DNA from 2 places in the Enterobacter sp. B79-1 genome. Region 2 is predicted to be linked to the other one. Evidence: predicted binding sites of a transcription regulator. Region 2 holds the regulator's gene; the other holds the start of a gene.
What was found. Region 2 encodes Fur, which represses iron uptake genes when iron is present. Its sites were predicted from a motif close to ATAATAATGAGAACNACTATCAA; they were not measured.
Positions count from the first base shown of each region.

Region 1 (14,682 bases), on a different contig from region 2:
GGTGTAGGTATACACCGGGTCCAGAATGGCAAACACAGGCTGAACGTGTTCGTTCATGAAGGCCTGTTTGTCACCGGTGGTTTTACGGGAGATCACCGCGCCCTTGTTGGATTCAGAACCGGTCGCTGGCAGGGTCAGCACGGAGCCCATCGGGATGGCGCTTTTAATGTCGCTGCCGCGGGTGTCCAGAATGTGCCACGGATCGATGCCGTCAGCGTAGTGCGCTGCCGCCGCGATGAACTTGGTGCCGTCCAGCACGGAACCGCCGCCGACCGCCAGCAGGAAGGTGATGTTGTCTTCGCGGGCGATTTTCACCGCGTTCATCAGCGTTTCGTAAGACGGGTTTGGCTCAATGCCGCCGAACTCACGCACGTCCAGACCGTCCAGGGCGCTGTAAACCTGATCCAGCACGCCGGTTTTTTTCACGCTGCCGCCACCGTAGGTGATCAGCACGCGGGCGTCAGCGGGGATTTGCGCGCGCAGGTCGGCGATGGCGCCTTTACCAAACAGAATGCGGGTTGGGGTGTGAAGATTAAAGTTATTCATTGCTCGTTCCCTTTAGTGGGTGAAAAACCGTGGTGGCGCGGAGGGCTACCTGATGCTGCACATTGTGGCTTTCCAGGGCTACGTCCTCAATGCACATTCCTGCCGATGTCTTGCCCATTTCTACAGAGCGCTGGAGAAAGCGCGAAAAACGACGCACACTGTCAGCGTCGGAAACCGTACCCGGAGTAACGTAATATGAACCGTGAAGCGATCTGCCATCAGCTCACTGCGCAGATTAAGAGATTGATAGATAATGATAATTATGCCAGCGATCTGCTGCCGGACATTCGTCTGCTCTACGGCACGCAGCCCGGGACGCGCACGCCGGTGATGTACCAGCCGGGCATCGTTTTTCTCTTCTCGGGCCATAAAATTGGCTATATCAACGAGCGCGTGTTCCGCTACGACACCAATGAATACCTGCTTCTGACAGTACCTTTACCCTTCGAATGTGAAACCTTCGCGACAGAGGCGGTTCCACTGGCCGGTATTCGCGTCAACGTCGATATTCTTCAGCTGCAGGAGCTGCTGATGGAGATAGGTGAAGACGAGTTCTTCCAGCCTTCGATGGCGGCAAGCGGGATTAACTCAGCGACGCTGTCGGAGGAGATCCTCTGCGCCATTGAGCGTCTGCTGGACGTGATGGAAAGGCCGCTGGACGCGCGTATTCTCGGCAAGCAGATTATCCGTGAAATTATTTACCATGTGCTGCTGGGGCCGGGAGGCGGTGCGTTACTGGCGCTGGTGAGCCGACAGACCCACTTCAGCCTGATTAGCCGCGTGCTCAAGCGTATCGAAAGCCAGTACACGGAAAACCTCAGCGTCGACCAGCTGGCGGCGGAAGCGAACATGAGCGTCTCGGCGTTTCACCATAACTTTAAATCGGTGACCAGTACTTCGCCGCTGCAGTACCTCAAAACCTACCGACTGCATAAGGCACGTATGCTGATGATCCACGACGGCATGAAGGCCAGCGCGGCGGCAATGCGGGTGGGTTACGAAAGCGCGTCGCAGTTCAGTCGGGAGTTTAAGCGCTATTTCGGCGTCACGCCGGGAGAGGATGCGTCACGTATAAGAACCATGCAGGGCGCCTGAGGGGAAACGTAGGCCGGGTAAGCGTTAGCGCCACCCGGCTTTGTTAAATTATGCGCTGCAGTACTTCTTCTTAATCACCACCGCAATCGTCCCTACCAGCCCCGCCACCAACAGGAACATCGGCAGCACCATCAGGAAGGTCATCACCTGGTCTTCATGCTGTTTCACAAACGGGATCATGTTCAGCGCGTAGCCGAGCGTGGTGACTACACCAACCCACAGCAGGGCGCTCAGCCAGTTGAAGAACTGGAAACGGCGGTTCGACAGGCCGGAAATGCCCGCCATGGTGGGCAGAAGCGTGCGAACAAATGCCAGGAAACGCCCGGCGAGCAGCGCCAGCAGGCCGTGCCGGTCAAACATGCAGGTCGCGCGCTGATGATATTTATGCGGCAACTGCGCCAGCCAGCCTTTTACGACGCGCGTATTCCCAAGCCAGCGGCCCTGTAAATAGCTCAGCCAGCAGCCCAGGCTGGCGGCTGACGTGAGGATCACCATCGTCGGCGTGAAGTCCATCACTCCCTTGCCGATTAACGCGCCTGCGAGCAGAAGCAGGCTGTCACCGGGGAGAAACGAGGCGGGCAGTAATCCATTTTCCAGAAACAGCGTCGCGAACATCACGAAGTAAACAATCCCCACGACGTGCGGATCCGCCAGCGCGGCAAAATCGTGTTGCCAGAGCGCCGCAATAATATCTTGAATAACAGCCATGGACTTTCCTGTGGAACAGCAGATATAACGCTATTGTACTCCCGAATTGGCCCGCTGGGGTTGATCGCGGACGCAACTCATGCAGACTTTTCTGCTTGCAGTGTTCACAAAAACGTCCAGGAGTACATTTTCAGCCTGCACTCTACACGATACGTTCAAACCCTGCTGACAAATCCGCAATTAAATCGTCCACATTTTCTAAACCAATATGCAATCGAATCAGCGTGCCGCTGAAGTCCACTTCGCCGCCAGGGCGCAGGGCCGCAATCTGTTCCGGCTGGTTAGGCAGGATCAGGGATTCAAAGCCGCCCCAGGAGTAGGCCATGCTGAAGAGGGTAAAATTATCCAGATAGCTTGCCAGCTCGTCGTTGTTCAGCCGCTTTTTCAGCACGAAGGAGAACAGGCCGCTGCTGCCCGTAAAGTCACGTTGCCAGAATTCGTGACCTTTACTGCCCGGCAGCGCAGGGTGATTCACGCGCTCCACCTGCGGATGCTGCGCCAGCCACTCGGCAACGCTCAGGCTGCTTTCATGGTGTTGACGCAGACGAACCCCCAGCGTGCGGATGCCCCGGCTGGTCATGTAGGCCGTGTCTGCGTCCACCATTTGCCCCATCAGATAGGCGTTTTCACGCAGCTGATCCCAGCAGCGCGCGTTGGAGACCGCCGTGCCAATCATGCCGTCCGAGTGCCCAATCAGGTATTTTGTCGCCGCCTGAATCGAGATATCAATATCGAATTCCAGCGCCTTAAACAGCACGCCTGCCGCCCAGGTGTTGTCGATCATAATAATCGCATCCGGCGCTTTGCTGCGCACGGCCTTAACGATGGCAGGCACGTCGTGCACTTCCATGGTGATTGAGCCGGGAGATTCCAGGAACACAATGCGCGTGTTTGGCTGAATAAGTTCGGCAATGCCTTCCCCGATCAGCGGGTCAAACCAGCCGGTGGTCACGCCGAGCTTGCTGAGGATTTTGGTGCAGAAATCCTGGCTTGGCTCGTAGGCGGTGTTGGTCATCAGGATATGATCGCCCTGTTCCACAAACGCCAGAATGGTGTTGGCAACCGCCGCCGCGCCGCAGGGGAACAGTGCACAGCCCACGCCGCCTTCCAGCTCGCACATGGCGTCCTGCAGAGAAAAATGTGTTAGCGTGCCGCGACGACCATAAAACAGTCCACCTTTCGCGCGGTTGCGCGTGGCGATTTTTTTCTCCTCAACCGTATCAAACACCAGCGAGGAAGCGCGTTGAATCACGCTGTTTACCGATCCCTGGGTGTATTTCTTGCTGCGTCCTGCCTGCACCAGCGTGGTATCAAGATGCTTCTTTGTCATGTTCGCTAACCCTGTGTTTTATACGTCTGGACGTCCAGACTACCACGATTGTAAAAATGTGCACCCGGATGCTTATCGAATAAGCAGAAAATATTATGAAAAATACGCATAAGAAATTTTTACTGCGTAAGCGCAAGGAATGTGAGCGAAAATTACGGCACTATGTAAATACTAATGAGAACTACTATCAATTCGACGACGTTTTGATATTATTACGCTCAGATTTTGTGATTTGCGTCCTGGAGATACAGAGTGGGTAATAATTTGATGCAGACGGATCTCTCCGTTTGGGGCATGTATCAACATGCTGACATCGTGGTTAAGATTGTGATGATCGGCCTGATTCTGGCGTCCGTTGTCACCTGGGCAATTTTCTTCAGCAAGAGCGCCGAGCTGCTTTCTCAGAAGCGCCGCCTTAAGCGCGAACAGCAGCAGCTGGCCGAAGCCCGCTCTCTGGATCAGGCTTCTGATATGACCTCATCCTTCCATGCGAAAAGCCTGACCAGCATGTTAGTTAATGAAGCACAGAACGAGCTGGAACTCTCCGCAGGCAGTGAAGATAACGAAGGCATTAAAGAACGTACCGGCTTCCGTCTGGAACGCCGCGTAGCTGCCGTCGGTCGTCATATGGGTCGCGGTAATGGTTATCTGGCGACTATCGGGGCGATTTCTCCGTTCGTCGGCCTGTTCGGTACCGTCTGGGGCATCATGAACAGCTTCATCGGCATCGCGCAGACTCAAACGACTAACCTGGCGGTAGTTGCACCAGGCATCGCAGAAGCGCTGCTGGCAACGGCCATTGGTCTGGTTGCCGCGATCCCTGCGGTCGTAATCTATAACATCTTCGCGCGTATGATTGGCAGCTACAAAGCCACGCTCGGTGACGTTGCTGCACAGGTTCTGCTGCTGCAAAGCCGTGACCTGGACCTCAACGCCAGCTCCGTTAAACCGGTGCATGCGGCCTCTAAACTGCGCGTAGGTTGATCGTATGGCAATGCGTCTAAACGAAAATCTGGACGATAACGGTGAAATGCATGAGATCAACGTGACGCCGTTTATCGACGTCATGCTGGTTCTGCTGATTATCTTTATGGTGGCTGCACCCCTGGCGACGGTCGACGTGAAGGTGAATCTCCCGGCCTCGTCCAGCCAGCCGCAGCCGCGCCCGGAAAAGCCTATCTATCTGTCGGTGAAAGCGGATAAATCCATGTTCCTGGGTAACGACCCGGTAACGGATGCGTCAGTCATTCCGGCGCTGGATCAGCTTACCGGCGGCAAGAAAGACACCACGGTCTTCTTCCGTGCGGATAAAACCGTTGATTATGAAACCATGATGAAGGTAATGGACACGCTGCATCAGGCGGGGTACCTGAAGATTGGTCTGGTCGGCGAAGAAAAAGCGACCGCGAAATAAAACGAAGAGCTGACGAAAGTCAGCTTTTTTTTGCAAAACGCTAAGCCTGTCGTTTACTTCTGCAAGGGGTCGGTGTGCACGTCTTCGTCAAGCGCGACGTGGGTGACGTTTGAGGTGTGATAATCCCCCTCAGACAGTTTACGGGTCAGGCGCAGCGTCGCGGTCTCTCTCGCCAGCAGATACTGATAATTGGCCTCCAGACGTCCCAGAAGCTTCTCTTTCAGCTCCGGGCGCTGCTCGATGATGGCATTCATCACGGCACCGTAGATCTCTTCTTTCACCTGTAACGGGTATATTTCGCGGCGGTTCTGCCATTTCAGGCGCACGAGCGCGGCCGGGATCGATACCAGATCCTGGGTAATACGCGTCATCTCTTCATTTTTACTCTTTTTTAATGCTTCGAGATTTTGCTTTAAGATAAATTCATCGCTTTTTTTATCATCTAAAGTCAAATAGACATTATTATCATTAACTGGTTTCACGTTAATCTTCCCCGAAGTCATAAAAAATTGGGGCATTTTTTTCTCGAGTAATTAAATTAAGCCAAATTTCATTACCCATTTCGTTTATTTCTTTGGTCTTTTCAGCCATTATTTGACTGAGCTGCTGGGCATCTATTTCACCTTCGGCTTGCAGGTCATTCAGCAGGTGCGCTAAGGCTTCAATTTTCACAGCGCGAAATAAACGGTCTTTAATATGGCGGTCGTGCTCCTCCAATACCATATTACGGGATTTGCCCGTTCGGGAAACACCAATTAATATGTCAGACTCGAAATCGGAGAGCTTTCTTTTTCCCTGAGTAAAATTAGCCTCTTTTTCTTCTTTCGTCGGTTGCTGTTCCACAGGCGCAATGTGGTACTTAGCCGGGACGAGACTGTCGGGCAGCATTTTTTAATTTCCTTTAATTTCAACAGGGTGGGGTTGGTAAAGGCGTGAGATTCGTTGACAATAACATGAGGCAATTTTAAAATCAAAAAAAATGGAGCCTACCCATGAACAGCATTTTCTTTACGGTCATCACATTACTATTACTGACCGCTGGTGTGCTTTTATTGATGCAAGAGTTCAATAAAACGAAAGTGTCGAAAGACGCCAGTGAACCGCCGCAACCTGAGTTGATGACAAAAGAGGAAGGAGAAGATCATTTCTCTGTATTGATGAACTCGGTGACACCGGTTTGGTACTGGCGGGTGAACCATGAATATATCGACTTTTTGCACGCGACAATTAAGCGGATGAAAATGTCAGAAATTAATGACACGCCGGGGTTGTTTGAAGCGCAGCGTCGCTGCAGCGACCTGAATTCCGCTGTCTATAAATATTATGACAATATCAAAAAGCGCTGTCTTAATGGCGAGAAAGTCTCGTATTCCGACCTGGACGTATTAAACCTGCGTCAGTGTTTTCGCGAGTTCAGTCTGGAAGCCTATCCGGAGCTGGTGGTATTGGTCTGGCCGGAGTACGCGCGGCCGGAGGTTAACCCGGAAGAGGTGTAGACGTGGTGTTGGTTAGTTGTTGCAAACAGTAAGCGTCGTTGAGATATACTGCCCGCTGGTTTCGATTGCAGACAGGACTCTATGGAACGCTTTTTTGAAAACGCAATGTACGCCTCTCGCTGGCTACTGGCACCCGTCTATTTTGGCCTTTCCCTGGCACTGGTCGCGCTGAGCATAAAGTTCTTCCAGGAAATTTTTCACGTCTTACCAGACATCTTCTCCATCGCCGAAGCGGACCTGATTCTGGTGCTGCTGTCGCTGGTGGACATGACGCTGGTGGGCGGACTGCTGGTGATGGTGATGTTCTCTGGTTATGAGAACTTCGTTTCCCAGCTTGATATTGCCGAGCACAAAGAGAAGCTCAACTGGCTGGGCAAAATGGATGCCTCGTCGCTGAAGAATAAAGTGGCCGCGTCGATTGTGGCGATCTCCTCTATTCATCTGTTACGCGTGTTTATGGACGCGAAGAACGTCCCGGATAACAAACTGATGTGGTATGTGATCATCCACCTGACGTTTGTGCTGTCTGCGTTTGTGATGGGGTATCTGGATAAGATCAGTAAGAAATAATTTCCCCCTCACCCTAACCCTCTCCCACAGGGAGAGGGGATAGTCAGCTCCCTCTCCCTGTGGGAGAGGGCCGGGGAGAGGGCATCAGACCGCACTATTTATCCGACGACGCCTGCCACAGATTCAACTCCCCATCCGCCACATGCTGGTCAATCCGCTTAAGTTCATCCTCCGTAAAGCGCAGGTTTTCCAGCGCCTGAACGTTCTCCTCCAGCTGTTCCGGACGGCTCGCACCTATCAGCACCGACGTCACGCGTTCATCTTTGAGCAGCCAGCTCAACGCCATCTGCGCCATGGTTTGCCCACGCGCATGCGCCATTTCATTCAGCAGGCGCAGGCTGTTCAGGTTGGCTTCGGTCAGCATTTTTTCCGTCAGGCCGCGCACCTTTTTGCCTTCGCGCTGCATGCGTGAACCTTCAGGAATTCCGTTCAGGTATTTCCCGGTCAGCAGACCCTGCGCCAGTGGGGTGAAGGCGATACAGCCCGTCCCGTTTGCTTCAAGCGCATCCAGCAAACCGGTCTTGTCGACCCAGCGGTTAAGCAAGTTGTAAGACGGCTGGTGGATCAGCAGCGGGATTTTCCACTCGCGCAGCAGCTCGGCCATTTTCTGCGTGCGCTCGGTTGAGTAGGAGGAGATGCCCACATACAGCGCTTTGCCGCTTTGCACGGCGTGCGCCAGCGCTGAGGCCGTCTCTTCCATTGGCGTGTTTTCATCCACGCGGTGGGAATAGAAAATATCCACATACTCCACGCCCATACGCTTCAGGCTTTGGTCGAGACTGGCGAGCAGATATTTACGTGAACCGCCGGAACCATACGGCCCCGGCCACATGTCGTAGCCCGCTTTGGTGGAGATAATCAGCTCGTCGCGATACGCGGCAAAATCTTCGCGCAGGATGCGGCCAAAATTCTCCTCGGCGCTGCCCGCCGGTGGCCCGTAGTTATTAGCGAGATCAAAATGGGTGATGCCGAGGTCGAAAGCTTTATGCAACAGCGCCCGCTGGGCATCCAGCGGCTGGACGTGACCGAAGCTATGCCACAGTCCCAGTGACAGCGCGGGCAGACGCAGGCCACTTTTCCCACAGTAGCGGTACTGCATATTCTCATAGCGGCCGGTGTAAGGGTGCCAGGACATGATGTCTCCTTTCTTATCGATGAATTTTCGAAACAGCGTTTTCATTCTGAACTTATCACATCACCCATTACATCACTAAGCGTGGGCATAATGGTTAACGGCAGCTGTGTGACCTGTGAAGCCACACTAATTAAAAATAATCACAAAAGGTTATAATTTCCGCGCTCCCTGCCGATAACGAGAGTAGTACTCGCCTCTGGGCGAACTCACCCTCTCGGCAAGGAAGACTTATGAATATGCTCCGTAATTTCACGATCCGCTTCGTCATGCTGACGATTCTTGGGATCTTTTGTTTAATGTGGGCGGGGGTTGGGCTATACAGCACCTGGTCACTGTCTCGCGTTTCTGATGGTAACGAAGTGGATCGGCAGCTGGTCAAACAGATGACGGTACTCAGTCAGGGTAACGATCAGTATTTCCGATTCGTCACCCGTTTGAGCCGCGCAATGGAGGTCAAAGCCGCAGGCGGCACGCCGGACCTGGCCTCTGCCCAACAGGCGCTGGATAACATGAGTAAGAAGCTGGCCGAAATGAAGGCCATCTCCCCCGGACCCATGGACGAACAGGTTTCTGCTCAGGTCATTAGCAGCTGGCAGGCGCTGCTCGATCAGGGCGTAACCCCGCAGATGCAGCAGGCTAAGCAGTCGCTGGACGGCTATCGCCAGCAGGCCAACAACGTCACGCCACCGCTGAGCCGCGCGTTCGGTGCCGCGGCGGAGAACTTTAACAACGCCGCCGCGAAGTCGCTCGACAGCACCCGCGTGGTGGTGGACGGCCTGACCAGCATGACCCGCACGGTGATTATCGTCGCCACGATTATTGGCCTGCTGATCCTGCTTTTCACCGACCGTTACCTGGTGGCGATGCTGGTGAAACCGCTGGCTCGTATTCGCCAGCAGTTCCGCCAGATTGCCCAGGGCGATCTCAGCCAGCCGATTGAGCCGTTTGGCCGCAACTGCGTGGGACAGCTGGTTCCCTTACTGAGCGCCATGCAGGACAGCCTGCGTGAAGCGGTCAGCACCATCCGCTCCGGCAGCGAAAATATCTGGCGCGGCGCGACGGAGATCTCCAGCGGGAACAACGATCTCTCGTCCCGCACGGAAGAGCAGGCCGCCGCGCTGGAAGAGACCGCCGCGAGTATGGAGCAGCTTACGGCGACGGTAAAACTGAACGCCGAAAGCGCACGTCAGGCCAGCGAGCTGGCGGACGTGGCTTCGACGACCGCCAGCCGTGGGGGTTCGCTGGTAGAAGACGTGGTCACCACCATGAGCGGTATTTCTGACAGTTCGAAGAAGATCGCGGAAATTACCACCGTGATTAACAGCATTGCGTTCCAGACCAATATTCTGGCGCTCAACGCAGCCGTTGAGGCAGCGCGCGCAGGGGAACAGGGGCGTGGCTTCGCCGTGGTTGCGGGTGAAGTGCGTAATCTGGCCAGCCGCAGCGCCAATGCCGCAAAAGAGATTGAAGGGCTGATCGCGGATTCCGTTTCCCGCGTCGAGCAGGGCGCGCAGCTGGTGAACGACACCGGCACGACGATGGAAGCGATTCTGCGCGACGTGACCGAAGTGACGACCATCATGAAGCAAATTGCGTCTGCGTCAGAAGAGCAAAGTAAGGGCATTTCTCAGGTGGGCATCGCTATCACCCAGATGGATGGCGTCACCCAACAGAACGCCTCGCTGGTGGAGCAGGTCTCTGCCGCTGCCGCAGCCCTGGAGCGCCAGACTGAAGAGCTTCAGCGCTCGGTGCAAAAATTCCGCCTCACCGCATAGCCTTATCGGGTCGGGTCGCCTGTCGCGGCCTGACCCCTTATCCCCCTGAAAGACGATCCCGCTGAATCACCTGCGTCACCTGTGACAGCTGGCCTATCCTTACCTCACTTGACCGCTGGAATTTGCTTTTATCAATCAGCAGCAGCGACTGGCCTGCGCGGCTTAACAGCAGTGATTTAAAGACCGCGTTATGCTCCACCGGATCCCACAGCGTGCCCTGCTCATCAACGCCTTCGCAGGAGAAGATAAACAGGTCAATCTCCAGCCCTTTAAGCTGTGTAAGCAGCGCCGGATTGACGTAGCAGCGATACTTGCGATCAAGCGTGCCGCCGGAGCAGATAAGCGTGATCCGCTCGCGTTTTGCCATCTCATGACAGATCGGCAGGCTATTGGTAAAGACGGTGAGTTCGATATCCGGGAGCTGGCGCGCCAGGTGAAAGCAGGTTGAACTGGCATCGAGGGCGATGGTCATCCCTTCGCTGATCCAGTCCAGCGCGTGACGGGCGATATCGACTTTATCGGCGTAATGGCTTTTTAAGCGCGCGCCAAACGGCTCTCCGCTGTCGCGGCTGTTCGGATGGATAAGCCGCGCGCGGCCGTGCTGGCGCAGGATCTTACCCTGCTGCTGAAGGGCATTCAGATCGCGACGGATCGTCTCCCTGCTGACGGCGAGTGTTTCTGCCAGCGCGTCAGTGGTTAGCCAGTCGCAGCAGCCCAGCAGTTCAAGAATGTTCTGCTGTCGGGTCAGCTTCATGCGTCAGCCCATTCTGATAGAAATAAAAATGATTCTTGCTAGTTTATCGGGACTTGTAAATATGCCGTTGAAAAACGAGGGGATATAAAGCGAGAGAACGCCGGGCAAGCACCGTAGCACCCGGCGTAAATTATCAGTGCGTGGCTTCACCAATCAGCGCGCCAGCGCCTGCGCCAACGGCTGCACCTTTCAGTACGCTATTGCCCGTCACTGCTGCTGTACCCGCCCCAACGACTGCGCCCACGGCACCGCCCTTACGTGCATCTTTGCCTTTTTCACCGTTTTTAAACATGGCACCCGTACCCGCACCAACGACCGCGCCGCCTACTGTGGATTTCAGGTCTTTGCCCGTAGCTGCGCCAATTGCGGCACCGGCAACGGCGCCAGCGGCAGTTTTGTCCATCGCCATACCCGAGGTAGAAATAATGAGGGTGCTGATAACCAGCGCTGTTTTGATGAATTTCATAACAGATCCTTTGTAATAGCTGTTGGTTGATACTTCGCTTCTCACAGCCAGGCGTGAGAAAAGAGGGCGAATAGTGCCAGTAATACCGGCTCAACCTTTAAGCTAATCATGCCCCGGGCAAGGATCGTTGTTACCGGGCGGTGGCCCGCCCGGCAGAGCGTCAGGCCTGACGCTTATCTTCCGTATTCGTCTCGAAGTCGCTCGCCGCGTGGCGTTCGTGGAGCTGCTCGTTCAGCTCGCCGCTGGTGCGGTTAACGATGCGTCCGCGCTTAACGGCATGGCGATTCGCCACGTCTTTCGCCCAGCGCTGCACGTGAGTGTACTTCTCTGCATCCAGGAATTCGGCGGCGTTGTAAACGCTGCCCAGCGCCACGCAGCCGAACCATGGCCAGATGGCGATATCCGCGATGGTGTACTCCTCGCCCGCCACGTAGCGACCGCGCGCCAGCTGTTTATCCAGCACGTCGAACAGGCGCTTGGCTTCCATGGTGAAGCGGTCAATCGCGTACTCAATCTTCACCGGTGCGTAGTTGTAGAAGTGACCAAAGCCGCCGCCGAGGAACGGCGCCGCGCCCTGGAGCCAGAACAGCCAGTTCAGCGTCTCGGTGCGTCCCGCCGGATCTTTCGGCAGGAAGTGACCGAATTTCTCTGCCAGGTAAAGCAGGATATTGCCGGATTCAAATACGCGCGTGGGTGGGTTTGTAGAGTGGTCACGCAGCGCCGGGATTTTCGAGTTCGGGTTCACGTCGACAAACCCGCTGGAGAACTGATCGCCTTCGCCGATGCGGATCAACCACGCGTCGTACTCCGCGCCCGTCACGCCCAGCGCCAGCAGCTCTTCGAGCATGATCGTCACTTTCTGGCCGTTCGGTGTTCCCAAAGAGTAGAGCTGCAGTGGGTGAGAGCCTACGGGCAAATCCTTCTCATGCGTCGCGCCGGAGATCGGGCGGTTAATATTGGCGAACGCGCCGCCGCTGTTCTTTTTCCATTCCCACACTTTCGGTGGCTGATACGTGTTGTCTGACATGTTGGCCTGCCTTTTTAGTGATGTGTTGAGGGAGTTTAGCAGGAGATGAACCGACCGTTTAACGATGTGAGCGCAATGGTCAGGGGAGGTGTATGATAAACGTTCCTCTGTCAGGTTAATTACAACGTGCAGACGACGACAACCCTTAAAAATATTGCCGCCTGCCTGTTTTAGGTTGGATACATGCGTAAAGGAAAGTTAAGCAGTGATGCGCCATTCGGGACATTGTTAGGCTATGCGCCCGGTGGCGTGGCGATTTACTCTTCAAATTACGGCAGTCTGGACCCGCGAAAATACCCGGAAGACGCAGATTTTCGCAGCTATATCGGCAACGAATACATGGGCCACAAGTGGCAGTGCGTTGAGTTTGCCCGCCGTTTCCTGTTCCTCAACTATGGCTTTGTGTTTACCGACGTCGGCATGGCGTGGGAAATCTTCTCCCTGCGCTTTTTGCGTCAGGTGGTGAACGATAACATTCTGCCCCTTCAGGCCTTTGCCAACGGTTCGAAACGCGCGCCGCGCGCCGGGGCGCTGCTGATCTGGCAAAAGGGCGGTGAGTTTCACGAAACCGGCCACGTGGCGGTGATCACCCAGCTTCTCGACGATAAGGTGCGTATTGCGGAGCAGAACGTGATCCACTCCCCGCTGCCGCTCGGGCAGCAGTGGACGCGCGAGCTGCGTCTGAGCGTGGAGAACGGGTGTTACACCATCCATGACACCTTCAACGACACGGAGATCCTCGGCTGGATGATCCAGACCGACGACACGGAACACAGCATTCCCCAGCCGGAAATCGACGGCGAACTGCTGAAAATCAGCGGCGCGCGGCTGAAAAACAAACGTCAGTTCGACGGAAAATGGCTTAACGAAAATGACGCGCTGCAGCAGGCATATATCCGCGCCAACGGCCATGTGATCAACAAAGATCCCTGCCAGTACTTCACCATTACCGAAAGCGCCGAGCAGGAGCTGATCAAGGCCACCAACGAACTGCACCTGATGTACCTGCACGCGACGGACAAGGTGCTGAAAGACGACAGCCTGCTGGCGCTTTTCGACATCCCGAAAATCCTCTGGCCGCGCCTGCGCCTCTCCTGGCAGTGGCGCCGCCACCATATGATCACCGGTCGTATGGATTTCTGCATGGATGAGCGCGGGATTAAGGTTTACGAGTACAACGCGGACTCCGCGTCCTGTCACACGGAAGGCGGGCTGATCCTCGAAGAGTGGGTCAAAAACGGCTATCGCGGTAACGGCCATAACCCGGCGGAAGGCCTTCTGGAAGAGCTGACCGGGGCGTGGAAACACAGCCACGCGCGTCCGTTCGTGCACATCATGCAGGACAACGATGTCGAAGAGGACTATCACGCGCTCTTTATTCAGCGTTCGCTGATGCAGGCCGGGTTCGAGACCAAAATCCTGCACGGGCTGGAGGCGCTCAGCTGGGATGCCGCCGGACAGTTGATTGACGATGAAGGCCGCCATGTCAACTGCGTGTGGAAAACCTGGGCGTGGGAGACGGCGATAGAGCAGATCCGCGAGGTCAGCGAAACCGAATACGCCGCCGTGCCGATCCGCACCGGGCATCCCGAGGGCGAGGTGCGCCTGATTGACGTTCTGCTGCGCCCGGAGGTGCTGGTCTTCGAACCGCTGTGGACCGTGATCCCCGGCAACAAGGCGATTCTTCCGGTCCTGTGGCAGCTGTTCCCGAATCACCGCTACCTGCTCGACACCGATTTTGAGGTTAACGACCTGCTGAAACAGTCCGGATACGCCGTCAAGCCGATTGCCGGACGCTGCGGCAGCAATATCGATCTCATCAGCGCTCAGGACGAACTGCTGGACAAATCCAGCGGCAAGTTTGTTGACCGTAAAAACATCTACCAGCAGCTGTGGTGCCTGCCGAAGGTCGACGGCAAATACATACAGGTCTGTACCTTTACCGTGGGCGGGAACTACGGCGGAACCTGCCTGCGCGGCGATGACTCGCTGGTGGTGAAAAAAGAGAGCGATATCGAGCCGCTAGTGGTAGTGCACGATTAGATATCAATCGTAGCCCAGATGTATCTGGGCTACATGATTCCTTATTTATTTCATGGGTAGATAGTTTTCTACTATTGCGTTGATTTCGGAAGGAAGGCTTTCTTTAAAATAAGAAAAGTTAGTTGCATTTCTATCAATAAATACACGGATTATATAATGGATAGTTTGATACTGATTAAGTTTATACCCACATTCATCAAGACGTTTTGCTGTATAGCTATTGTTAAGGTTTTTAACAAGAAGTTTAACTTCTGTTTTTTGTATATCCTTAAATGCTACATCTGTTTGTATATCAATGCAAAATTGATCTTTATTGAAATGTG
Region 1 is NZ_JBYAZJ010000004.1:69,481-84,162, reverse strand. It holds gene yqhD (alcohol dehydrogenase) at 1-546, opposite strand, end outside; gene AC2T6E_RS13290 (AraC family transcriptional regulator) at 742-1,641, shown strand; gene yghB (DedA family general envelope maintenance protein YghB) at 1,690-2,349, opposite strand; gene metC (cystathionine beta-lyase) at 2,492-3,679, opposite strand; gene exbB (tol-pal system-associated acyl-CoA thioesterase) at 3,932-4,663, shown strand; gene exbD (TonB system transport protein ExbD) at 4,668-5,093, shown strand; gene AC2T6E_RS13265 (cytoplasmic protein) at 5,147-5,596, opposite strand; gene AC2T6E_RS13260 (hypothetical protein) at 5,577-5,981, opposite strand; gene AC2T6E_RS13255 (ESA_00282 family adhesion-associated protein) at 6,086-6,589, shown strand; gene AC2T6E_RS13250 (TIGR00645 family protein) at 6,671-7,159, shown strand; gene AC2T6E_RS13245 (aldo/keto reductase) at 7,254-8,294, opposite strand; gene AC2T6E_RS13240 (methyl-accepting chemotaxis protein) at 8,525-10,069, shown strand; gene fucR (L-fucose operon activator) at 10,107-10,823, opposite strand; gene AC2T6E_RS13230 (YMGG-like glycine zipper-containing protein) at 10,957-11,289, opposite strand; gene yghU (glutathione-dependent disulfide-bond oxidoreductase) at 11,450-12,316, opposite strand; gene gss (bifunctional glutathionylspermidine amidase/synthase) at 12,500-14,359, shown strand; gene AC2T6E_RS13215 (HD domain-containing protein) at 14,405-14,682, opposite strand, start outside.
Region 1: a site for Fur is predicted at 3,848-3,870, ahead of exbB (tol-pal system-associated acyl-CoA thioesterase). Genes of this name have one in related genera too.

Region 2 (14,682 bases):
ACGCGGTCGATCATCGCGGAGGAGACCAGCGTTTTACCAACAGCCACCTCTTTGCCCCACTGCGGGCGATGCTGGAACAGGTAGTTAATGGCGACGGCCAGATAGTGGTTCGGGTTCATCAGCCCGGCAGGGGTGACGATACCGTGACGGTCGTAGTCCGGGTCGTTAGCAAACGCCAGGTCGAATTTATCACGCAGCGCCAGCAGACCCGCCATCGCGCACTCGGAGGAGCAGTCCATGCGGATCGCGCCGTCTTTATCGAGGTGCATAAAGCGGAAGGTCTGATCGACGTGATCGTTCACGATGGTCAGATCCAGCTTGTAATGCTCTGCGATGCGCTTCCAGTATTCAATACCGGAGCCGCCCAGCGGATCCACGCCCAGCTTCAGACCGGCTTTCTGGATGGCCGCCATATCGACGATATCCGCCAGCCCTTCCACGAACGGCTGAACCAGATCCTGCTCTTTCACATGACCGGACGCCATGGCGGCATCCAGAGAGATACGTTTAACGCCTTTTAGATCGTCGGCTAACAGGGCGTTCGCACGGTCTTCCACCACTTTGGTGACGTTGGTGTCTGCCGGGCCACCGTTAGGCGGGTTGTATTTAATGCCACCGTCGTCTGGCGGGTTATGAGATGGCGTAATGACGATACCGTCAGCCTGAGCGCCACCTTTTTTGTTGTGTACGAGGATTGCGTTAGAGACCGCAGGCGTTGGCGTGAAACCGTTGTTCTCCTGAACAATCACATCCACACCGTTCGCTGCCAGCACTTCCAGTACGGAAATAAACGCCGGTTCAGACAGGGCGTGAGTATCTTTCCCCACGTAGCATGGACCGGTGACGCCATTTTTGGCGCGCTCTTCCGCGATGGCCTGGGCAATGGCCAGAATGTGCGGTTCGTTAAAGCTATGGCGCGCCGCGCTACCGCGGTGACCAGATGTGCCGAACTTCACTGCGTGTTCTGCGTTGCCCACGACCGGCTTCAGCACGTAATACTGCGCGGTCAGTTGAGCGACGTTAATCAAATCGCTTTGTTGTGCAGGTTGGCCTGCACGGCTGTGATTTGCCATTGCCTGGTCCTTTTGATGCAAGGGTTAAATTGTACCGCAAACCTTTTCAATCAATTCCGCCGGGAACTGCATGGACTGCATGATGTGTTCAACCATGCTGCACTTGCGGCCCGTATTGGTATTGGTGATGACCCAGTACGGTGTGCCAGGGACATGTTTAGGTTTGGTTTGATTGCCATTTTGTAACAGCGTCTGTTCGTCGCCCGCGAAATAGACGCGGGTGCGACCGTGCAGCGACTCGGTCGCTTCAGCAAACGCTTTGTTATCCAGTGAATGAAGTGTAGACAGCACGAGCATAAAGCGGTTAACCGCCTTTTTCTGCTCTGCGTATTCATCAGACAGCAGCAGTTCACGTACTGCGCGCACTTTATCTTTTGCCGGTATTACGGCAGGTTTTGCTTGTGCAACAACGCTCGGCTGAGACACGACATCTTTTGTGACAGGGGTAGCAGGCTGTGAGGCGGCGGAAATTTTAAGCATACGCCGTAAAATGTCGGACGCGCTCTCCCCGATATGCCGCGTCTGGCTGGCAATAAACTGATAGAGTTCGTCATCAACTTCGATTGTTTTCATCTTAATCCAGTGCGATATCTTATCTGAATACAAGTCGTTGGGATTATAAGGTCAAATCCCAACAGCGGATAGCGTCAAACCCGGCAGGCGGCAAAAGTCAGATTAAACTGGATCCTTGCAGCCGGGCGGCAGAATGGTCAACATGATACCCTAACCTGACATACGTAAAAAAAGAACTTTGCCATGAAATTGAATACCCGAGCGCAATCTGCACAATCGCCGAACAATAATTCTCCCATCGTACTGGTTCACGGGCTGTTTGGCAGCCTCGATAACCTGGGCGTGCTGGCGCGCGATCTGGTTTCCGACCACGATATTTTACAGGTTGATATGCGCAATCACGGTCTTTCCGGGCGTTCCGACGAGATGACGTACGCGGCGATGGCGCAGGATCTGCTGGATACGCTGGATGCACATAACCTGCAGAAGGTAACGCTGATCGGGCATTCCATGGGTGGCAAAGCGGTGATGGCCCTGACGGCGCTCGCGCCAGAGCGTATCAACGGGCTGGTTGTCATTGACGTCGCGCCTGTGGATTACAACGTCCGCCGTCACGATGAGATTTTCGCCGCTATTAATGCGGTCACAGAAGCGGGCGTCGCAACACGCCAACAGGCCGCCGCCGTGATGCGTGAGCATCTGGATGAAGAAGGCGTCGTGCAGTTCCTGCTGAAGTCGTTTGTCGACGGGCAATGGCGTTTTAACGTGCCGGTGCTCTGGGAGCAATACAACAACATCGTGGGCTGGGGAAACGTCCCCGCGTGGCCACACCCTACCCTCTTTATTCGCGGCGGAAACTCGCCTTACGTTACCGATGCCTACCGCGACACGCTGCTGGCCCAATTCCCGCAGGCTCGCGCCCATGTGATCGCCGGTGCCGGGCACTGGGTTCACGCCGAAAAACCGGACGCCGTGCTGCGCGCCATTCGTCGCTATCTCTCTGATACTGCAAATTGATTAAAAAGAGAGCGACTGGAAGGTTGTGGGCTTCCAGTCGTTGGCGTGCCGTTTTCGGTGATGTATGATGGCGCGCTTATCGCCCGGGCATTAGCAGGGCGGCGTATTTCCCCCGAAGTCTCAGAATCATGGCCAAAGAACAAACGGACCGTACGACACTAGATCTGTTCGCGAATGAGCGTCGACCGGGACGACCGAAAACGAATCCGCTCTCGCGCGATGAACAGCTGCGTATTAATAAACGCAACCAGCTTAAACGCGATAAAAATCGTGGGCTTAAGCGTGTCGAACTGAAGCTGAACGCCGATGCTGTCGATGCACTAAATGAGCTGGCCGAGGCGCGTAACATCAGCCGCAGCGAACTGATTGAAGAGATGTTAATCACCCAACTTGAGACATTGCGCAGCAAGGCATAAGTCTGAAAATCCCCTTTATGACCCTTTTCATGTAGCACAGAGTGCAGTCCTGCGCGATAGCTGTTTCCGCAGGGTTGCCTGTTCTGCTATTATTGCCCTTATCCGTGGACAAATTGCGCCACCATACCATTAAGTTTCAAGAGGTTATTTTACTCATGGCAATCATCGGCATTTTCTTTGGCAGTGATACCGGCAATACCGAAAATATCGCAAAAAACATTCAAAAACAGCTCGGTAAAGACGTTGCCGATGTGCACGACATCGCCAAGAGCAGCAAAGAAGATCTCGAAGGCTATGACATCCTGCTGCTGGGTATACCGACCTGGTACTACGGTGAAGCGCAGTGTGACTGGGACGATTTCTTCCCAACCCTGGAAGAAGTTGACTTCAACGGTAAGCTGGTCGCGCTGTTCGGTTGTGGCGATCAGGAAGATTACGCAGAATACTTCTGTGACGCACTGGGCACCATCCGCGACATCATTGAACCACACGGTGCGGTGATTGTCGGCCACTGGCCAACGGCGGGTTACCACTTTGAAGCCTCTAAAGGCCTGGCAGACGACGACCACTTTGTCGGCCTGGCAATTGACGAAGACCGTCAGCCGGAACTGACCGCTGAACGCGTTGAGAAATGGGTTAAGCAGGTTCGCGAAGAACTGAACCTCGACGACATTCTTAACGCCTGATTTCCCGGTGGCGCAACTCCGGTTGCGCCCGCTTACCAGGTAAAACCGATTAAATTAATTGCTACAAACTTTTAACTTTTTCGTTCAGACCTGTACAATATCCCCCTGGTAAAAAGTGGATGCCATCGAACAAGTTTGTTGGTGATACCACGTTTTTATAAGCATACTTTGCTTGAGACTTGCAGTTTTCATTTAGTCATGGCAGTTCTATAATGAGACGCATTATCCCAAGTGCATTTTCTGTCACTTCTTCTTTAGAAGTGAATCGTTTAGCAACAGGACAGATTCCGCATGACTGACAACAATACCGCATTAAAGAAGGCTGGCCTGAAAGTAACGCTTCCTCGGTTAAAAATCCTTGAAGTGCTTCAGGGGCCAGACAATCACCATGTCAGTGCGGAAGACCTCTACAAACGTCTTATCGACATGGGTGAAGAGATTGGGCTGGCAACCGTGTATCGTGTGCTGAACCAGTTCGATGACGCGGGCATTGTTACCCGTCATAACTTCGAAGGCGGCAAATCCGTTTTCGAGCTGACCCAGCAGCACCATCACGATCACCTGATCTGCCTCGATTGTGGCAAGGTTATTGAATTCAGCGATGATTCCATCGAATCACGCCAGCGTGAAATCGCCGCACGTCACGGTATTCGCCTGACCAACCACAGCCTGTACCTGTATGGTCACTGTGCTGAAGGCGATTGCCGTGAAGACGACCACGCGCACGACGCGAAATAATATCGTGTTTATACTCTGAGCCAGCCGTAAGGTTGGCTTTTTTTTGCCTGTTTTTGGGCAAAAAAAAGCCCGGTGACGCAGCGCCACCGGGCGTAAAGCAACTTATTTATTGTTACTGCGAATATCGCTCCAGATCTTATCGCAACGCTTCGCCACTTCCTGATCGTTACCGGTTTTACGCGCCTGAATGCAGGCCTGGTAATCCATCACGCGGACGTTTTCCTGCGTCGCAAACTGCTCATGCGCTTTCTCTTTCTTCAGCACGTTCAGCACGCTCTGACAGGCTTCGATTTTCTCCGGCGACCCTTCCGCTGTATTGATACAGGCGCTATAGGCCTCCTTCAGGCGGGAATCTTCTTTTGGTGCCTCAGTCTGAGCACACGCCACCAGCCCTGATGCCAGCAACGCGACGATTACGATTTTTTTCATCATGTGCAGTCTCCATACCGGCGGGACGTTGCCCGCCGGTGTGTTCATCAGAAGATAGTAAATGGCGCGATAACCATGAATTTCACGTCACGTTCATCCTGGAAGATGTTGCCGTAACCGCCCGCGTAGCTCGGGATATCGGAGTGGTTGTCATACTGCGTGAAATGCAGTTTGAACATCGTGCCTTTCGCGCGGCCATCCTGCAGGGTGTAGATCGCATCCAGGCTGTAAGAAGACTCTTTCAGACGATAGTTTGGATCGTAGTACGCGTCCGGTGTCGCCATATCCGCAGGTTTTGCGTCCCAGGCGTAAGCGTAAGATGCACCCACCGCCCAGCCAGGCAGGTTCCAGTTTTTCAGGTCATACATTGCGCCGAAGAACAGCGCTTTTTCACCATCGGCGTTGAAGTCAGAGCGGTTATCCCACCAGATATCAAGACGACCGTTAGAGGACGCGTAGGTTGGCGTCATACGCTGCAGGAAATAGCCCTGCTGCCCTTCTGCCTTCACCCATGTTCCCTCCAGACGTAAATCGACCTGGCCCACTTTGTAGCCGAAGGTCAGTGCCTGCAGCCATGCAGTGCCGTCATAGATATCGTTAACGGTGCCATTGCTGGCTTTATCGCGCGTGCCGTAGAACTGGTAGCTGGTGCTCAGCGGGCTGCCCACAACATCAAATTTGTAGCTGGCTTTAGCAAAATACTGATCGATATACCCTTCCGCCTGACCAAATGCAGCTTCCAGGACCAGGTCGTTTTTAAAGTCGTATTTTGCGCCCAGCGAGTGGAGGTAATCGACTTTGGTTTTCTTATCGTTCTGGTAGAACTTGTCCATCTCAATGTGCCACGGTGCTTTGTACTCGTTGGTCCACATATAGGAGAAGCTCAACGCGCCCGCATCGCCGTAGTCAAAGTTAGCCCCGGCTTCCGCGCCCTGGTAGGTACCCGGCATAAAACTCCAGTGCGGCGCTAACAGCGTTTGACCGGTTGGCTGAATATAGCCCCCACGCGCCCACACCGGGCCGTATTTGAATTTCGCTGCTGCCTTGTACAGGCTGACACCGCTTTTATCGCCAGACCAGTCTTCTTTATACGCTTTGTTACTGGAGGAGAAGGCGATTTCATTCGGGTGTCCGCTGTCGCCGTTTTCAGCCATTTCAATGGCGGTGAAGGCAGCAATATCCAGACCGAACATATCCGCGGCATAGCCTGACTGGAAGTCCAGGTTGGCGTTCCAGGTAGAGTGCGAAAGGTTGGTTTTGTATTTGTCTTCAGTGACGTCTTTACGGTCACGCTCACGCTGCCAGTAATAAATACCGCCCGTGAGGGTAGAATCATCGATGAAACCTTCTGCCTTAGCTTCTGGGGTGATCGCCAGGCTCGACATTGCTGTCACACCGGCGATAGCCAGCGCCAGCGCACTACGTTTGCCACTGAACGTACGCATAGATTATTCCTCTTTGACGAATTAAAACGCCTCAACGGCGAAAATATAAAAGACCAAAAGGTCAGGGGTAGTTAGAAATACCCTCGAATTAACTACCGCCTTTAGGTTATTTTTCGCGACGCGAATTATCAATGCTTTTCCGTGGGCAAAAGTCAGGATTATGACGAAGTGCACATAATTCGTAGTGCTTTGTAACATTTACAGGAGAGCGAGAATTGGCGGGGAAATATCAGAAATTTCAGCGGGTAGCGCAGGTATTCGCTGTTTATTTTTCATCCTTTTTGTATTTCGTAAAAATACAAACTTTTTTTAGAAAAATAAGTAGCACCTCATTGACCTGATATTTTAGTGGCTTATCTTTAAGCCCTGGCTTAATACCATGATCATTAAATAAAAAAAACGCCGCAATAAGCGGCGTTTGTTTCTCCTTGACCAGAGCAGCAATATTATTCGCCGATCTTAGCCCAGGTGTCACGCAGGCCGACGGTACGGTTAAATACCGGTTTTTCTGCGGTGCTGTAACGGCTGTCCAGGCAGAAGTAACCTTCACGCTCGAACTGGAACGCTTTACCCGCTTCAGCCGCTTTCAGGGACGGCTCAGCGTAACCCTGCCTGATAACGAGTGATTCCGGGTTAATGGTCGCCAGGAAATCGTCAGCCGCACCTGGGTTAGGCACGCTGAACAGACGGTCATACAGACGGATCTCAACCGGCAGCGCGTGGGAAGCGCTCACCCAGTGAATAACGCCCTTCACCTTACGGCCATCAGCAGGATCTTTACTCAGCGTTTCTGCATCGTAAGAACAGAAAATAGTGGTGATGTTACCTTCTGCATCCTTCTCAACGCGCTCAGCTTTAATCACGTATGCATTACGCAGACGGACTTCTTTGCCCAGCACCAGACGCTTGTACTGCTTGTTCGCTTCTTCGCGGAAGTCAGCACGATCGATCCAGATTTCGCCGCTGAACGGCACGTCGCGGGTACCCATCTCCGGCTTGCTCGGATGGTTAGGCATAGACACCAGCTCGCTCTCTCCCTGCGGGTAGTTTTCGATAACCAGTTTAACCGGGTCGATCACCGCCATCGCGCGCGGGGCGTTTTCGTTCAGGTCTTCACGGATGCAGGATTCCAGAGAAGCGATTTCAATGGTGTTGTCCTGTTTGGTGACACCGATACGTTTGCAGAACTCGCGAATTGACGCAGAGGTGTAGCCACGACGGCGCAGACCGGAGATGGTCGGCATACGCGGATCATCCCAGCCTTCAACGTGCTTGTCGGTGACCAGCAGGTTCAGCTTACGCTTGGACATCACGGTGTATTCCAGGTTCAGACGAGAAAACTCGTACTGACGCGGATGCACAGGAATGGTGATGTTATCCAGCACCCAGTCGTACAGACGGCGGTTGTCCTGGAACTCCAGCGTACACAGAGAGTGCGTAATGCCTTCCAGCGCATCGCTGATGCAGTGGGTGAAGTCGTACATCGGGTAGATGCACCACTTGTTACCGGTCTGGTGGTGTTCCGCAAACTTAATGCGGTACAACACCGGATCGCGCATCACGATGAACGGAGAGGCCATGTCGATTTTGGCACGCAGACACGCTTTGCCTTCTTCGAAGCCACCGGCACGCATTTTTTCAAACAGTGCCAGGTTCTCTTCTACGCTGCGATCGCGGTATGGGCTGTTTTTGCCCGGCGCGGTCAGCGAGCCGCGGTATTCACGGATTTCGTCAGCAGAGAGTTCATCCACATACGCCAGACCTTTGTTGATAAGCTCTACAGCGTAGGCGTACAGCTGATCGAAATAATCAGAGGAGTAGCAGATATCGCCAGACCAGCTGAAGCCCAGCCATTGCACGTCGTTCTTGATGGACTCAACGTATTCGATGTCTTCTTTTACTGGGTTGGTGTCATCGAAACGCAGGTTGCACTGGCCCTGATAATCTTGCGCAATACCAAAGTTCAGGCAGATAGATTTTGCATGCCCAATATGCAGGTAGCCGTTCGGCTCCGGCGGGAAGCGGGTATGAATTGTGGTGTGCTTACCACTGGCCAGATCTTCATCGATGATCTGACGAATAAAGTTACTCGGGCGGGCTTCTGCCTCACTCATCGTGGATTCCTCAAAGCGTAAACAACGTATAACGGCATATGATCTTATAAGCCGGACGTAGTGACAACCCTTAGTTACGGAAAATACGTATCAGATGAAAATAATGGGGGCGTTTGCTGCAAAAAAAAGCGGCGGAGGATATCCCCCGCCGCTTAAGGCATGACTCTACTCAGGAGCGATTACTTGCCTTTAATCTCATACAGTGGCGTTTGGCCCGCAATCACCTGACCTTTCGCCTGGATAACCAGACCGCTGAAGTCGTCGATGTTGCTGCACACGACCGGGCTGATCATCGAGCGCGCGTTGGCGTTCAGGAAGTCCAGATCCATTTCCAGAATCGGCTGGCCTGCCACTACTTCTGCACCCTCTTCCACCAGGCGAGTAAAGCCCTGGCCGTTCAGCGCAACGGTATCGATACCCATGTGGACAACGATCTCCGCGCCTTTTTCCGTTTCGAGGCAGAACGCGTGGTTAGTGTTGAAGATTTTCACGATGGTACCGGCAGCAGGAGACACAACGATTTTGTCCGTTGGCTTCACGGCCACGCCGTCACCGACCGCTTTGCTGGCGAACGCTTCGTCAGGTACTTGCTCAATGGCAACCACGTCACCCGTAACCGGGGAAACCAGCGCTGCCACCGTCACGGCGTTAGGCACGGCCTGCGGCTTCACTACCGGGGCTGCCGTCGATGCAGGCGCGCTGTCGGCTGAGGCCGCCGCTACCGGGCCACGGGCAACCACTTTCTTCATTTCGTCACCGATGGATTCCGCTTTGGCGCCCACGATAACCTGGATAGTTTGTTTGTTCAGTTTAACGACGCCCGATGCGCCAAGGCGTTTACACATTGCATCGCTTACGCGCGCCGAGTCACCTACCGTCAGACGCAGACGGGTAATACAGGCATCAATGGCTTTCAGGTTGTCAGTCCCTCCGACGGCAGCGATATAGCTGGTCGCCAGCTGAGTCAGACCCTCTTCGGTATTGCTGTTGGCTTCGCTGGTCACCACTTCGTCGCTGGTATCTTCACGACCTGGCGTTTTCAGGTTAAACATGCGGATAACCGCAGTGAACAGAAGGAAGTAGACAACGAAGAAGATCAGGCCCATCACCACCAGCATCCAGACGTTACTGCTTGCCGCTGGCAGGTTGTACATCAACACATAGTCGATTGCGCCTGCGGAGAAGGAGAAGCCAGCATGGATGCCCAGCAGAGTCGCCACAAACAGGCTGATACCGGTAAGCACCGCGTGCATCAGATACAGCAGCGGAGCCAGGAACATGAACAGGAATTCCAGCGGTTCGGTTACGCCAGTCAGGAACGCGGTAATCGCAACGGACAGCAGCATACCGCCAACCATTGGGCGACGCGCTTTTGGCGCAGCCAGGTACATTGCCAGCGCAGCGCCCGGCAGACCAAACATCATGATTGGGAAGAAGCCAGACATGAACATACCCGCGGTGCCGTCACCCGCATAGAAGCGGTTGATGTCGCCGTGGAATACCGCACCTGCCGCGTTGGTGAATTCACCAATCTGGAACCAGGCGATGGTGTTCAGTACCTGATGCAAACCGGTTGGGATCAGCAGACGGTTAATGAAGCCGAAGATGCCTGCACCCATTGCACCCGCAGAGACGATCCACTCACCGCCTGCATGGATAGCATGCTGCACCGGTGGCCAAACGTAACCAAAGATGGCGGCCAGAACCAGACAGAAGAAGCCCGTCGCGATCGGCACGAAACGTTTGCCGCCAAAGAAGCTCAGGAAGTCTGGCAGCTTAATATTCGCCCAGCGGTTATAGACCGCGCCACCGACCAGACCGGTAATGATACCCGCCAGCACACCCATGTTAATTTCAGGGTTAATGGTGACCATTGCTTTCGTCAGGATGAAGTAACCCACTGCCCCAGCCAGTGCCGCCGCACCAGCACTGTCTTTGGACCAGCTTGATGCCACACCGATGGCGAAAATCAGCGCCAGGTTGTCAAAAATTGCACCGCCTGCCTGAGCAATAAACGGCACATTAAGAAGATCGGGTTGCCCGAATCGCAGCAGCAGCGCTGCAACCGGTAGCACGGCGATAGGGAGCTGCAAAGCCCTACCGAGGCGCTGGAAAAAACCTAAAATATTCATCCTATTCCCCCTACGAGACCCCTTATTAAGGCTCGTGCATAAACTATGTTTTTATTGTGTCACGAACGATAGATACCGTTGATGATTCACTGGCAGTGTGAGTGTGTGAAAAATTAATTCGTATCGCAAATTAAACACCCGTTTTTTGTGATTTTTGTCACCAAATATCGTAATCACCCCTCCCTTCCACTGGCTAACAGCGAAAACTTATTTTATCATTCAAAAAATCAAGACGGATTGATCCGGCCTGAAAGGTTCCAGGTTACGCTTGAGTATCAGGTTGCACTAATCATCCGCCCACTTTTTTAATTAAACTTTAGAGGTGAACAATGAGACTGATCCCCCTGGCAACAGCTGAACAAGTCGGTAAATGGGCTGCGCGTCATATCGTTAACCGCATTAATGCGTTCAAACCTACCGCCGATCGTCCTTTCGTTCTTGGCCTTCCAACCGGCGGTACCCCGCTGACAGCGTATAAAGCCCTGGTTGAAATGCACAAAGCGGGCCAGGTTAGCTTTAAGCATGTTGTGACCTTCAACATGGACGAATATGTTGGCCTGCCAAAGGAACATCCGGAAAGCTACCATAGCTTCATGCACCGTAATTTCTTTGATCACGTTGATATCCCTGCTGAAAATATTAACCTGCTGAATGGAAACGCGCCTGATATTGACGCAGAATGCCGTCAGTACGAAGAAAAAATCCGTTCTTACGGTAAAATCCACCTGTTCATGGGTGGCGTGGGCAACGATGGTCATATCGCGTTCAACGAACCAGCGTCTTCTCTGGCTTCCCGTACCCGTATTAAGACGCTGACCCATGACACCCGCGTGGCAAACTCCCGTTTCTTTGACGGCGACGTGAACCAGGTTCCAAAATACGCCCTGACCGTTGGCGTAGGCACCCTGCTGGATGCCGAAGAAGTGATGATCCTGGTACTGGGCGGCGTGAAAGCGCAGGCACTCCAGGCTGCCGTTGAAGGCAACGTTAACCACATGTGGACCATCAGCTGCCTGCAGCTGCATCCTAAAGCCGTCGTCGTGTGTGACGAACCGTCCACGATGGAGCTGAAAGTGAAAACACTGAAATACTTCAACGAGTTAGAAGCAGAGAACATCAAAGGTCTGTAATTGAATAACCGCCTCTGTATGCAGGGGCGGTCGCTTTTTTTAAACCGGGGGTCGTTATGTACGCTTTAACCCACGGTCGGATTTATACCGGCCATGAAATTCTGGATGACCACGCGATTGTTATCGCGAATGGCCTGATTGAACGTGTTTGTCCGCTGGCAGAACTGCCGCCGGAGATTGAACAGCGCTCACTCAATGGAGCAGTAATCTCCCCCGGTTTCATCGACGTACAGCTTAACGGCTGCGGCGGTGTGCAGTTCAATGACACCGCGGATGCCGTGACGGTCGAAACGCTGGAGATCATGCAGAAAGCCAACGAGAAATCGGGCTGCACCAGCTATTTGCCAACGCTCATCACCAGCAGTGATGACCTCATGAAGCAGGGTATCCGCGTGATGCGTGAATACCTGGCAAAACACCCTAATCAGGCGCTGGGTCTGCACCTTGAAGGGCCGTGGCTGAACATGGTGAAGAAAGGTACGCATAACCCGGACTACGTCCGCAAACCGGACGCTGAGCTGGTCGACTACATGTGTGCTAACGCCGATGTGATCACCAAAGTGACGCTGGCACCTGAAATGACCGGTACTGACGTTATCAGCAAACTGGCTGCCGCCGGGATCGTGGTGTCAGCGGGTCACTCAAACGCCACGCAGAAAGAAGCGAAAGCCGGTTTCCGCGCAGGTATTACTTTTGCGACGCATCTGTACAACGCAATGCCGTATATTACCGGTCGCGAGCCGGGGCTGGTTGGCGCGATTCTGGATGAACCAGACGTTTACTGTGGCATTATCGCAGACGGCTTGCACGTCGATTTCACCAACATTCGCAACGCAAAACGCCTGAAAGGCGACAAGCTGTGTCTGGTGACAGATGCCACAGCGCCAGCAGGGGCAAATATTGAGCAGTTCATTTTTGCTGGTAAAACAATATACTACCGCAATGGACTCTGTGTGGACGAAAACGGCACGCTGAGCGGTTCCGCCCTGACCATGATTGAAGGGGTACGTAACCTGGTTGAGCATTGCGGCATTGCGCTTGATGAAGTGCTGCGTATGGCGACGCTTTATCCGGCTCGCGCAATGGGCGTGGATAAACAGCTTGGCGGAATTGCACCGGGTATGGTTGCAAACCTGACGGCGTTCACACACGATTATAAAATTATTAAGACCATCGTTAATGGTAACGAGGTCGTCACTGAGTAAGTAAAAGTATGACACCAGGCGGACAAGCTCAAATCGGTAATGTCGATCTCGTTAAACAACTTAACAGCGCGGCGGTTTATCGCCTGATTGACTCACACGGGCCAATCTCTCGAATTCAGATAGCCGAACAAAGCCAGCTTGCTCCCGCCAGCGTAACAAAAATTACGCGTCAGCTTATTGAGCGCGGTCTGATCAAAGAAGTCGATCAGCAGGCCTCCACCGGGGGCCGCCGCGCCATCTCCATCATTACCGAAACCCGCAATTTCCAGGCGATTGGCGTCCGTCTTGGGCGTCACGACACCACCCTTACGCTTTACGATCTGAGCAGTAAAGCCATCGCTGAAGAGCACTATCCGCTTCCGGAGCGCACCCAGGAGACGCTGGAACACGCGCTGCTGAACACCATCGCGCACTTTATTGAGAGCTGCCAGCGTAAGATCCGCGAGCTTATCGCTATCTCAGTGATCCTGCCCGGCCTTGTCGACCCGGAAAGCGGCGTGATTCGTTACATGCCGCATATCCAGGTCGAGAACTGGGGACTGGTCGACGCGCTGGAAAAGCGCTTTAAAGTCACCTGCTTTGTGGGTCACGACATTCGCTCGCTGGCGCTGGCTGAGCACTACTTTGGTGCGAGCCAGGACTGCGAAGACTCTATTCTGGTGCGCGTACACCGGGGGACGGGTGCGGGCATTATCTCGAATGGCCGCATTTTTATCGGTCGCAACGGCAACGTCGGCGAAATTGGTCACATTCAGGTTGAACCGCTCGGCGAGCGCTGCCACTGCGGCAATTTCGGCTGCCTTGAAACGGTTGCCGCCAACGCCGCCATCGAGCACCGCGTTCGCCATCTGCTGGAACAGGGCTATCAAAGCCGCGTAACGCTGAACGACTGTAAGATCGGCGCCATCTGCAAAGCCGCTAATAAAGGCGATGCGCTGGCCTGCGAAGTGATCGAGCAGGTTGGACGCCATCTTGGCAAAACCATCGCCATTGCTATCAACCTGTTTAACCCGCAAAAAGTCGTGATTGCCGGGGAAATCGTCGAAGCCGAAAAAGTCTTACTGCCCGCCATTGAAGGTTGCATCAATACCCAGGCGCTGAAAGCGTTTCGTCAGAATTTACCGGTAGTGCGATCTACATTGGATCACCGCTCCGCAATTGGTGCGTTTGCCCTGGTAAAACGCGCCATGCTCAACGGGATCCTGCTCCAGCATTTGCTGGAAAGTTGATCGGGACTTATAGTAACGCCTTCTTTTTTTGATGCCGGATTGTCCATGACCATTAAGAATGTAATTTGTGATATCGACGGCGTGCTGATGCACGACAACGTTGCCGTGCCGGGTGCTGCGGAGTTTCTTCACCGCATCATCGACAAAGGAATGCCTCTGGTTCTTCTCACGAACTACCCTTCCCAAACCGGTCAGGATCTGGCAAACCGCTTTGCCACGGCGGGCGTCAACGTGCCGGACAGCGTGTTTTATACCTCCGCAATGGCAACCGCTGATTTTCTGAAGCGTCAGGAAGGAAAAAAGGCCTATGTCGTCGGTGAAGGCGCGCTGATCCACGAGCTGTATAAAGCAGGCTTTACCATTACCGATGTGAACCCGGACTTTGTGATTGTCGGCGAAACCCGCTCCTTTAACTGGGAGATGATGCATAAAGCTGCGTATTTTGTCGCCAGCGGCGCGCGCTTTATCGCCACCAACCCGGATACGCACGGCCGTGGTTTTTATCCGGCCTGCGGCGCGCTGTGCGCCGGTATTGAGAAAATCTCCGGTCGCCAG
Region 2 is NZ_JBYAZJ010000001.1:1,423,160-1,437,841, forward strand. It holds gene pgm (phosphoglucomutase (alpha-D-glucose-1,6-bisphosphate-dependent)) at 1-1,073, opposite strand, end outside; gene seqA (replication initiation negative regulator SeqA) at 1,098-1,646, opposite strand; gene ybfF (esterase) at 1,830-2,603, shown strand; gene ybfE (LexA regulated protein) at 2,732-3,019, shown strand; gene fldA (flavodoxin FldA) at 3,175-3,705, shown strand; gene fur (ferric iron uptake transcriptional regulator) at 3,997-4,443, shown strand; gene chiQ (ChiQ/YbfN family lipoprotein) at 4,546-4,872, opposite strand; gene chiP (chitoporin ChiP) at 4,920-6,317, opposite strand; gene glnS (glutamine--tRNA ligase) at 6,764-8,431, opposite strand; gene nagE (PTS N-acetyl glucosamine transporter subunit IIABC) at 8,611-10,563, opposite strand; gene nagB (glucosamine-6-phosphate deaminase) at 10,893-11,693, shown strand; gene nagA (N-acetylglucosamine-6-phosphate deacetylase) at 11,750-12,898, shown strand; gene nagC (DNA-binding transcriptional regulator NagC) at 12,907-14,127, shown strand; gene nagD (ribonucleotide monophosphatase NagD) at 14,173-14,682, shown strand, end outside.